2 regions of the Kocuria sp. CCUG 69068 genome follow, and region 1 is predicted to be linked to the other one. Evidence: riboswitches for the same ligand, from Rfam matches in the RefSeq annotation. Region 1 holds a riboswitch; the other holds the start of a gene.

Region 1 (5,177 bases):
CGCCGGGGCGCACGGCCGCCCGGACGGCGTCGAGGTCCGTGATCTCCACGGGCGTGTGCCCGATGTCCCACGGGGCGAGGACCCGGGTGATCAGCCGGTTGGTGCCGCCGTAGCCGTCGGCGCCGAGCACGATGTGGTCGCCCGGGCGCAGCACGGCGCGCAGCAGGGCGTCCTCTGCCGCGATCCCCGAGGCGAACGCGAACCCCCGCTCGCCGCGCTCCAGGGCCGCGAGCTGCTCCTCGAAGCCGCTGCGGGTGGGGTTGGAGCCGCGGCTGTACTCGTGCCCGGCGCGCAGCACGTTGATCCCGTCCTGGGCGAACGTGGAGGTCTGGTAGATCGGCGGGATGACCGCCCCGGTCAGCGGGTCGGGCTCCTGGCCGGCGTGGACGGCGGTGGTCGTGAAGCCCCGGTGGCGGGTGCGGGTCTCGGTGGGGGACGTCATGGCGGGGCTCACTTCCGGGTGGTCTGGACGGCGGTGACGACGGTGTCGAGGGCCTGGCCGAGGTCGGCCACGAGGTCCTGGGGGGACTCGAGGCCGATCGAGAGCCGGATCGTGGTCTCGGCGATCCCGCCGGCCCGGCGCTGCTCGGGGGTCAGGCGGCAGTGGGTCATGGCCGCCGGGTGGGCCACGAGGCTGCGGGTGTCCCCGATGTTGGCGACCAGCTTGAACAGCCGGAGCGCGTCGATGAACGGGCCCACGGCGCCGTCCGGGGCGGCGAGGTCGAAGGAGAACACGGAGCCGGTCCCGCGCGGGAAGTCCCGGGCCGCGATCCCGGCGCCGGGGTCCCCGGGCACGCCGGGGTGGTGGACGCGGGCGACGGCGGGGTGCCCGGCCAGGAACTCGGCCACCGCCAGCGCCGAGGCCGTGTGGCGGGCCAAGCGCAGGTCGAGGGTCTCGGTGCCCTGCAGGATCTGGCTGGCGTTGAACGGGGAGAGCGTGGTGCCGAGGTCGTGCACGTACTTCGCCCGGACCAGGTGCAGGTAGGGGCTGGCGGCGGCGCACTTGTCGACGAGGCTGAGTCCGCCCCAGCGGGCGCGGGCCTGGGTGAACTGCGGCCACTTGTCCGGCCGGGCGGACCAGTCGAAGGTCCCGCCGTCCACGACCGCCCCGGCGAGCGCGTTGCCGTGCCCGCCCAGGAACTTGGTGGCCGAGTGCACCACGATGTCCGCGCCCTTCTCCAGCGGCCGGTACAGGGCCGGGGACGCGAGGGTGTTGTCGACGACGACGGGCACGCCGGCGGTCCGGGCGACGTCGGCGATCCCGGGCAGGTCCGGGAGGGTGGCCAGCGGGTTGCCGATGGACTCGAGCAGGAACGCGCGGGTGTCGGGGCGCACGGCCGCGGCCCACGCCCCCGGGGCGGTGGGGTCCACGAAGGAGACCTCGATGCCGTAGTCCGCGAAGGAGTCGGTGAGCAGGTCCACCGTGCCCCCGTAGAGCTTCTCGGAGGCCACGAGGTGCTTCCCGGCGCCCTGGCCGAGCAGGGCCAGCAGCGCCACGGCCACGGCGGACTGGCCCGAGCCGGTCGCCACGGCACCCGCGCCGCCCTCGAGGTCGCTGATCCGCTGCTCGAGCACGGCCACCGTGGGGTTGCCGGTGCGCGTGTAGGTGAAGCCTGCCCGAGTCTGGGCGAACATCTGCCGGGCCGCCTCGTAGTCCGGGAACTCGAAGGCCGCGGTCTGGTAGATCGGCACCGTCAGGGTGCGCTGGACGACCTGGTCGTGGGTGCCGGCGTGGATCTGCCGGGTCGCGAGGTCGTGGTCGGTCACGGGGATGGACATGGCGCTGCTCCTGTGCCTTGCTCTTACCCGCACCGGTCATCCGCGCGGGCCCGGTGGGCACGCCGCGGAAGATGCAGGCCGCTTCCTCATCCGAACCACCCAATGAGCATGGGGTTGGTGCGTGACCAAGTCGGAGCTTGGCGATCACGTCTCGTGAAGCTGGAACAACACTATGCGCAGAGGTAGTGGGTGTCCCTCCGCGTCGGAAGATGACGACCGTGACGGTTCGTGACGCCGGCCGTGCGCGCCGGGCCCGGCGCGGGGCCGGCACGTCAGGCCCGGGTGTCGATGTCCTCGAAGATCAGGAACGTCTGGGTGTCCACCACGCCGGGCAGCTGCTGGACGTGCTCGAAGATCACCTGCCGCAGGTGCACGGTGTCCACGGCCCGCACGAGGAGCATGACGTCGAAGTTCCCGCCCACCAGGGCGATGTGGTGCACGGCGGGGATCGCCTGGAGCTGGGCGCACAGCTCCCGCCAGGTGTTCTGCTGGAGCTTGAGCGTCACGTACGCGGAGGCCTGCAGGCCCGCCCGGACCGGGTCGATCACGGTGCTGAAGCGCAGGATCACCCCCTCGTCCCGGAGCCGGTTGATCCGGGCGTAGGCGTGGGCGCGGGAGACGTGCACGGCCGCGGCGATCGCCGTCACGGACTGCCTCGCGTCCCGGGACAGCTCCGCGAGGATCTTCCGGTCGGTCTCGTCCAGCGGCACGGGGGTCGAGGGCACGGCGGGCTCCTTCGGGGCGGGTAGGGCGCGGGGCCCGGAACGTGACGGACGAATGCGTGTGCTCCACGCCACACTAGAACATTTCGTCCACGCGCGGTGCACTGTCCGTCTCAGACTTCTGCATTTTCCCCGCTCTGTGGATACGAACCATGCCCGGTTCCCATACTGGGGAGACAGAGCCGCACCACCTTCCTGCCCTCCCCGGACCGCGGCCGCACCGGGGACCGACCGAGGGGACACCATGAGCCAGACCGTCGAGACCCCCGAGGACCCGATCCTCCGGGCCTCCCAGAGCTTCGGCATCACACCGGAGCAGTACATGCTCCCGGCCCGCGGCGAGATCCGCATGGTCGACCCGAGCGGGCGGCTGCTCGCCCCCGAGGAGCAGGGCACCGGCCCCGGCCACGAGTACCCGCTGCCGGCCCCGGACGTCCTGCTGGGCGCCTACGAGAAGCTGGTGGTCGGGCGGCGGGTCAACGACCAGAACTCCGCGCTGGTCCGCCAGGGCCGGATGGCCGTCTACCCGTCCAGCCACGGCCAGGAGGCCTGCCAGGTGGCGGCCGCCCTGTGCCTCGAGGAGGGCGACTGGCTGTTCCCCACCTACCGGGACACCGTGGCGGTCATGACCAAGGGCGTGGACCCGATGCAGGTCATGGCGATCTTCCGCGGCGAGTGGCACAGCGGCTACGACCCGCACGAGCACCACGTGGGCATCCAGTCGACCCCGCTCACCACCCAGCTGCTGCACGCGGTGGGCGTGGCCCACGCCGCCAAGCTGCGCGGCGAGGACACCGTGGTCCTGGCGATGTGCGGGGACGGCGCCACCAGCGAGGGCGACTTCCACGAGGCCCTGAACTTCGCGGCCGTGTTCAAGCTGCCGGTCGTGTTCTTCGTGCAGAACAACGGCTACGCGATCTCCGTGCCCCTGTCCCAGCAGTCCGCGGCCCCGAGCCTCGCCCACAAGGCGGTCGGCTACGGCATGGCCGGCGAGCGCGTGGACGGCAACGACCTCGTGGCGCTGCTCGCCACCCTGCGGCGCGCCGTGGACCTGGCCCGCTCCGAGTCCGAGCCCCTCCTCGTGGAGGCGCACACCTACCGCATGCAGGCGCACACCAACGCCGACGACGCCACCCGCTACCGGGACGACGCCGAGGTGCAGGAGTGGATCGCCAAGGACCCGGTGACCCGGATGCGCGCCTACCTCGGCGCCGAGGGCGTGCTCGACGACGCGGCGGAGCAGCGCATCGCCGCCGCCGCCGAGGACGTCGCCACGGCCCTGCGCGACGGCATGAACGCCGACGTGGAGATCGACCCGCTCGAGCTGTTCCGCCACGTCTACACCGAGCAGACCCCGCAGCTCGCCGAGCAGGAGCAGTTCCTGGCCGCCGAGCTCGCCCGAGAGGAGACCGGACAGTGAGCACCCTGCACGCCCCCGCCCCGGCCGGCGAGGCCCCGGCGGTCAAGCCCGCCACCTTCGCCCAGGCGCTCAACACCGCCCTGGCCGACGCGCTGGCCGCCGACCCCGCCGTCGTCGTCTTCGGCGAGGACGTCGGCACCCTCGGCGGCGTCTTCCGCATCACCGACGGGCTGACGAAGCGCTTCGGCCGCACCCGGTGCTTCGACACCCCGCTGGCCGAGTCCGGGATCGCCGGCATGGCCGTGGGCATGGCGATGAACCGGATGCGCCCCGTCATCGAGATGCAGTTCGACGCCTTCGCCTACCCGGCCTTCGAGCAGGTCGCCTCGCACATCGCGAAGATGCACAACCGCACCCGCGGCACCGTGCGCCTGCCGATCGTCATCCGCATCCCCTACGCCGGCGGCATCGGCGGCGTGGAGCACCACTGCGACTCCTCCGAGGCCTACTACGCCCACACCCCGGGCCTGAAGGTGTTCACCCCCGCCACGGTCGAGGACGCCTACCTCATGCTGCGCGAGGCGATCGACTCGGACGACCCCGTCGTGTTCTTCGAGCCCAAGAAGCTCTACTGGTCCAAGGCCCCCGTGGACCTGGCCGAACTGAGGGACCGCTACGAGAACGGGGCGCCCGAGCGCCGGGAGGGCCGCGCCGTCGTCGCCCGCGCCGGCGAGGACGCCACGCTGCTGGCCTACGGGCCGTCCGTGCCGACCGCCGTGGCGGCCGCCGCGGCCGCCGCCGCCGAGGGTCGCTCGCTCGAGGTCGTGGACCTGCGCAGCATCGTCCCGTTCGACGACGAGACGGTCGCCGCGTCGGTGCGGAAGACCGGGCGCGTGGTGGTCGTGGCCGAGGCGCCGGGCTTCGCGTCCGTGGCCGCCGAGATCGTGGCCCGCGTCCAGGAGCGCTGCTTCCACTCCCTGGCCGCGCCCGTGCGCCGCGTGACCGGGTTCGACATCCCGTACCCGGCGCCCAAGCTCGAGGAGCACTACCTGCCCAGCGTCGACCGCATCCTCGACGCCGTGGACGACCTGCAGTGGGAGGACTGACCATGACCGTGAAGACGTTCACCCTGCCGGATCTCGGCGAGGGACTGACCGAGGCCGAGCTCGTGAGCTGGCTCGTCCAGGTGGGCGACACCGTCGCCGTGGACCAGCCGATCGCCGAGGTGGAGACCGCCAAGTCCGCCGTGGAGGTGCCCTGCCCCTTCGCCGGGACCGTGCACCAGCTGCACGGCACCTCGGGGCAGACCCTCGACG
Region 2 (5,177 bases), on a different contig from region 1:
CCGGCCCGGGTCCAGGGTCCAGCCCCGCCGGAGCAGGGACCGGAGCTCGATCAGGGGGCAGGTGTCCATGACCACGTCGAGGCCGGCCCGCTCCGCCCGGGCGGCGGCGTCCTCGTCGACGACGCCCAGCTGCAGCCACACCGCGGCGGCGCCCACGGCGATGGCCTGGTCCACCACCGCGCCGACGCGGCGGGAGTTCACGAAGCAGTCCACCACGTCGATCGGCCCCGGGACCTCGGCGAGCGTGCGGTGGCCGGACTCGCCGTGCACCGGCTCGCCCTTCGGGTTGACCGGGACGATCGTCATGCCGAGGTCGTCCCGGATCCGCTTCGCCACCGAGTGCGCCGGACGGGCCGTGTTGCCGGTCAGCCCCACCACGGCCCACCGGCCGGGCCGTGCCATGAGGCGGTCGATGACGGCGGGGTCGTTGCGGCTCATGCCCCCAGCCTGGCACGGAACCCGTTCCCCCTCCTTCTTCCTCCGCGGGATTGCACGTGTCGGCGACCTCGCGGAGGGGGGAGGGTCAGGAGAAGAGCGGCAGGAGGTCCGCGTGCGCGCCCAGCTCCGCACGCTCCTGGGCGGTCAGCTCCGCCCGGCCGGTGCCCACGCGGGCGAAGTGCTCGTCGCTCCAGTGCTCGAGCGGTTCCCGCTCCCACAGGTCGGTGAGGACCCGGCGGACCTCGGCGAGCCCGTCCACGGCGGGACCCGGGGAGCCGTCCAGGTGCTGGATCAGGTCCAGGTGGTGGACCGTGGCCTCCACCGCGAGGGTGCTCAGCAGGTCCTCGACGCGCAGCACGTGCCCCTGGGTGCGGACCGCGCCGTCGCCGCAGTGCTGCGCGGCGTGCACGAGCGCCCGGGTGGTCTCGCGGTGGAGGGCGCGCACCGGCTCCCAGTCCAGGACCATGGACGCGGCCACGCGGGTGTGGCGCCGGGCCTCGGCGGCCCCCGCGGGATCGCCGCCCCAGTCGGTCCAGTAGGTCGCGGCGTCCCGGTCGGGGCGGGCGGTGGTGGGCGTGTGCAGCGCGACCAGCCCCCGCAGGGCGTCCATCGCGCAGTGGTGGGTGAGGTCCCGGACCGACCACCCCGGGCAGCCAGTGGCGGCCCAGGAGTCGTCGTCGCCGAGCCCGTCGAGGACCGCGCCGAACGCCGCGCAGGCGTCGCGCACCAGGTCCGCCCGGGCCGGGCTTCTGCGGCTCGTCATGGGTCCATGGTGGGGCACGGAGGGCTCCCGTGCCAGCGATGTGTCGCGATCACCACGGATGCGACGGATTTGCCAGGGAACACGCCGAGGACGTTCAATTGGTGGTGTAACCATCCGGAGCGGCTGAGAGACCTGGCTCGTCGACGTCGCAGCAACCGGCACGGATCCGTCTGATCCTCCGTGCGAGGTGCTAATGCCAGGACCGATGGAGTTGATCATGAGCACTTCCCTGCTGGGCTCTGCGCCGGCCACCGCACCGGGCACCGCGAAGCGCGCCTTCTCCGTGGCCTTCGAGCACGTCGGCAAGGCCTTCCCGTCCGGCCGCGAGACCCACCACGTCCTGCAGGACGTCGACGTCACGGCCCGGCCCGGCGAGGTCCTGGCGGTCCTGGGGCCCTCGGGGTGCGGCAAGTCCACGCTGCTGCGGGCCGCCGCGGGGCTCGACACCGCCTCGGCCGGACGGGTGCTCATCGACGGCACCCCCGTGTCCGGCATCGACCCGCGCTGCGCGGTCGCCTTCCAGGAGCCCCGCCTGCTGCCGTGGCGCTCGGTGCGCGAGAACGTCCGCCTGGGCCTGCCCCGCGGACTCCCCCGGGACGAGGGGGACGCCGTGATCGACGACCTGCTGCGCCTGGTGGGGCTCACCGCGCACGCCGGCCACCGTCCCCGCGCGGTCTCCGGCGGCATGGCCCAGCGCGCGTCCCTGGCCCGGGCCCTGGCCCGCAATCCCGGGGTCCTGCTGCTCGACGAGCCCTTCGGCGCGCTCGACGCCCTGACCCGCCTGAAGATGCAGGACCTGCTGCTCACGATCCACGCGGCCCAGCCCACCACCGTCCTGCTCGTCACCCACGACGTCGACGAGGCGCTGCAGCTCGCGGACCGGATCGTGGTCCTGGGCCGGACCGGGCCCACCGCCCCGGCCTCGATCAGCACGATCCTCGCCGTCCCCGGCGAGCGCCCCCGGGACCGGGCCTCCGAGGTCCTCGCCGAGCTGCGCGTGCAACTCCTCGGCCACCTCGGCGTCGACACCCACCACCCCGCGACCCGCTGACGCGGCCCGCCCCCACCCCGATTCCCCTCCCCGGACCAGCGGCGGCACCCGCCCGCGCCGCCCGGCACCGTCCGTCCACCACGAAAGGCTCCGCCATGCCCCTGCCCCAGCGCTCCGTCCGCACCGTCCCCGCACTCGCCGCCGTCCTGGCCCTCGGCCTGACCGGGTGCATGGCCGGTGAGGGCTCCGGTGAGCCGCCCGCGGAGGCCGCCGGGGACGGCACCGTCCGCGTGGACTGGGCCACCTACAACCCGCTCTCCGTGGTGATCAAGGAGAAGGGCTGGCTCGAGACCGCGTTCGCCGAGGAGGGCATCGAGGTGGAGTGGGTGCAGTCCGCCGGGTCGAACAAGGCCAACGAGGCGCTGCGTGCGGAGGCGGTGGACATCGGCTCCACCGCGGGCTCCGCGGCGCTGCTGGCCCGCAGCAACGGCACCCCGATCCGGGTGATCGACCTCTACTCGCAGCCGGAGTGGTCCGCCCTGGTCACCGCCGCCGGCAGCGAGGTGCAGGAGGTCGCGGACCTCGAGGGCCGCACCGTGGCCGCGACCAAGGGCACCGACCCGTACTTCTTCCTGCTCCAGGCCCTCGACGAGGCCGGGGTGGACGCCGGGGACGTCACGATCCAGAACCTGCAGCACGCCGACGGCCGCGCCGCCCTGGAGAACGGCCAGGTGGACGCCTGGTCCGGGCTCGACCCGATCATGGCCGCCGCGGAGGAGAACGGCGCGGAGCTGTTCTACCGCAACGTCGACTTCAACACCTACGGCTTCCTCAACGCCCACGAGAGCTTCCTCGAGGAGCAGCCCGAGGCCGCCCAGACCGTGGTGGACGTCTACGCCTACGCCCGGCAGTGGGCGCAGGAGAACACGGAGGAGACCTCGCAGCTGCTCGCCGAGGCGGCCGGGATCGAGCTGTCCGTGGCCGAGAAGGTGCTCGAGCGCACCAACCTGGACATCGACCACGTGCCGGGCGACGAGCAGCTGGCGGTCCTCGAGAAGGTCGGGCCGATCTTCGTGGAGTCCGACGACGTGGCCGGCCAGGAGCAGATCGACGAGGCGCTCGGGAGCATCGTGGAGAGCTCCTACGCCGAGAACGCCGACGCCTCCCGCGCGGCCGAGCTGGTCGGGGCCGGGCAGTGACGCAGCCCCTGGCCCCCGCCGAGGAGGCGCAGCGTCTCGAGGACGCCCCCGCCGCGGCCCCCCGGCGGCGGCCGCTGCTGCGCACCGGGCTGGGCCTGCTGCTGCCCGCCGCGCTGCTGGTGCTGTGGCACGTGCTGTCCACCGCCGGCGTCTTCAGCGCCGTGCAGCTGCCGGCCCCGCTCGCGGTGCTCGAGGCCGGGATCGGCCTGCTGGCCGGCGGGGACCTGTGGACCCACGTGGGCATCTCGACCCAGCGCGTGCTGATCGGCTTCCTGATCGGCGCCGGGCTCGGCCTCGTGGCCGGGTCCTTCATCGGCCTCTCCCGCTGGGGCTCCACACTGGTGGGCCCCACGATCGGGGCGTTCCGGGCGGTGCCGTCCCTGGCGTGGGTGCCGCTGCTGCTGCTGTGGATCGGCCTCGGGGAGGACTCCAAGGTCACGCTGGTGGCCATCGGCGCGTTCTTCCCGGTCTACACCACCGTCTCCGCGGCCCTGCAGCACGTGGACCGCAACCTCATCGAGGCGGCGCGGGCGTTCGGGCTGCACGGGCTGCGCCTGCTCACCACGGTGCAGCTGCCGGCCGTCATGCCGTCGGTCATCTCGGGGCTGCGCCTGGCCCTGGCCCAGGCGTGGCTGTTCCTCGTGGCCGCCGAGCTGCTGGGCGCCTCCATGGGCCTGGGCTGGCTGCTCACCGACTCGCAGAACAACGGCCGCACCGACCGCCTGCTCCTCGCCATCGTGCTGCTCGCGGTGCTCGGCAAGGCGACGGACGCGCTGCTGGGGGTCTTCGAGAAGTGGGCCGCCAAGAAATGGGCCTGACACGTGCGCCTGGCACAGTGGAACCGTCGTCCGTGCCGGCCGGAAAGGACAGCAGCACCGTGAGCTTCAGCTGGAGCGACCCCTCCTCCCCCACCCCCAATCCCGCCCTGGTCTCGGACGAGGCCCGGATCGCCTTCTGGGAGGCGCAGGCGTCGCGCCTCGACTGGGCGCGGCCGTGGACCACCGCGCACCGCTTCGAGGCCCCGCGGCGGCTCGGGACGGACGAGCAGGGCGGCCCCACCTGGTCGGTCCCGGAGATCGCGTGGTTCGAGGGCGGCAGGCTCAACGTGGCCCACAACTGCGTGGACCGCCACGTCGAGGCCGGCCGCGGCGCCCACGTAGCCCTGTACTTCGAGGGAGAGCCCGGGGACCGGCTGGTCTACACCTACGCCGACCTGCAGCGGGAGGTCTCCCGCGCCGCCAACGCCCTGCTCGCCCTGGGCGTGGAGCAGGGCGACCGGGTGGTGATCTACCTCCCCGTCATCCCGGAGACCGTCATCATCACGCTGGCCTGCGCCCGCATCGGCGCGGTGCACTCCCTGGTCTTCGGCGGGTTCTCCGCCGAGGCGCTGCGCTTCCGCGTCGAGGACACCGGCGCCAAGGTCCTCGTGACCACGGACGGGCAGCACCGGCGCGGCGCCGTGGTGCCCGTGAAGGCCGTGGCCGACGAGGCCTGCAGCGGTGACAACGCGGTCGAGCACGTCGTCGTCGTGCGCCGCACCTCCCGGCCCGGACGCACGGACCTGCCGCGGGGCACCCGGGGGACGCACTCCAAGGAGGAGGACGCGGTCCCGTGGACGCGCGGGCGGGACGTGTGGTGGCACGAGCTGATCGCCGACCAGTCCGACGTGCACGTGCCCGAGGCGTTCGACGCCGAGACGCCGCTGTTCATCATCTACACCTCCGGGACCACCGGACGGCCCAAGGGCCTGGTGCACACGATGGGCGGCTACCTCGTGCAGACCGCC

The links. Region 1 has a riboswitch for S-adenosylmethionine ahead of CRM73_RS13600 (aminotransferase class I/II-fold pyridoxal phosphate-dependent enzyme). Riboswitches for the same ligand answer to the same signal wherever they lie in the genome.
Region 2: it holds a riboswitch for S-adenosylmethionine, as region 1 does, so the genes downstream of both, CRM73_RS06690 (ABC transporter ATP-binding protein) here and CRM73_RS13600 (aminotransferase class I/II-fold pyridoxal phosphate-dependent enzyme) in region 1, are expected to answer to the same signal.

The regions. Positions count from the first base shown of each region.
Region 1 is NZ_PDDL01000076.1:215-5,391, reverse strand. Features, by position in the region: gene CRM73_RS13605 (cystathionine gamma-synthase) at 1-442, opposite strand, end outside; gene CRM73_RS13600 (aminotransferase class I/II-fold pyridoxal phosphate-dependent enzyme) at 451-1,779, opposite strand; SAM riboswitch class IV at 1,817-1,938, opposite strand; gene CRM73_RS13595 (Lrp/AsnC family transcriptional regulator) at 2,052-2,504, opposite strand; gene CRM73_RS13590 (thiamine pyrophosphate-dependent enzyme) at 2,746-3,921, shown strand; gene CRM73_RS13585 (transketolase C-terminal domain-containing protein) at 3,918-4,967, shown strand; partial or broken gene CRM73_RS13580 (biotin/lipoyl-containing protein) at 4,970-5,177, shown strand, end outside.
Region 2 is NZ_PDDL01000023.1:6,552-11,728, forward strand. Features, by position in the region: gene CRM73_RS06680 (CoA-binding protein) at 1-438, opposite strand, end outside; gene CRM73_RS06685 (maleylpyruvate isomerase N-terminal domain-containing protein) at 524-1,201, opposite strand; SAM riboswitch class I at 1,309-1,413, shown strand; gene CRM73_RS06690 (ABC transporter ATP-binding protein) at 1,419-2,252, shown strand; gene CRM73_RS06695 (aliphatic sulfonate ABC transporter substrate-binding protein) at 2,348-3,391, shown strand; gene CRM73_RS06700 (ABC transporter permease) at 3,388-4,209, shown strand; gene CRM73_RS06705 (AMP-binding protein) at 4,269-5,177, shown strand, end outside.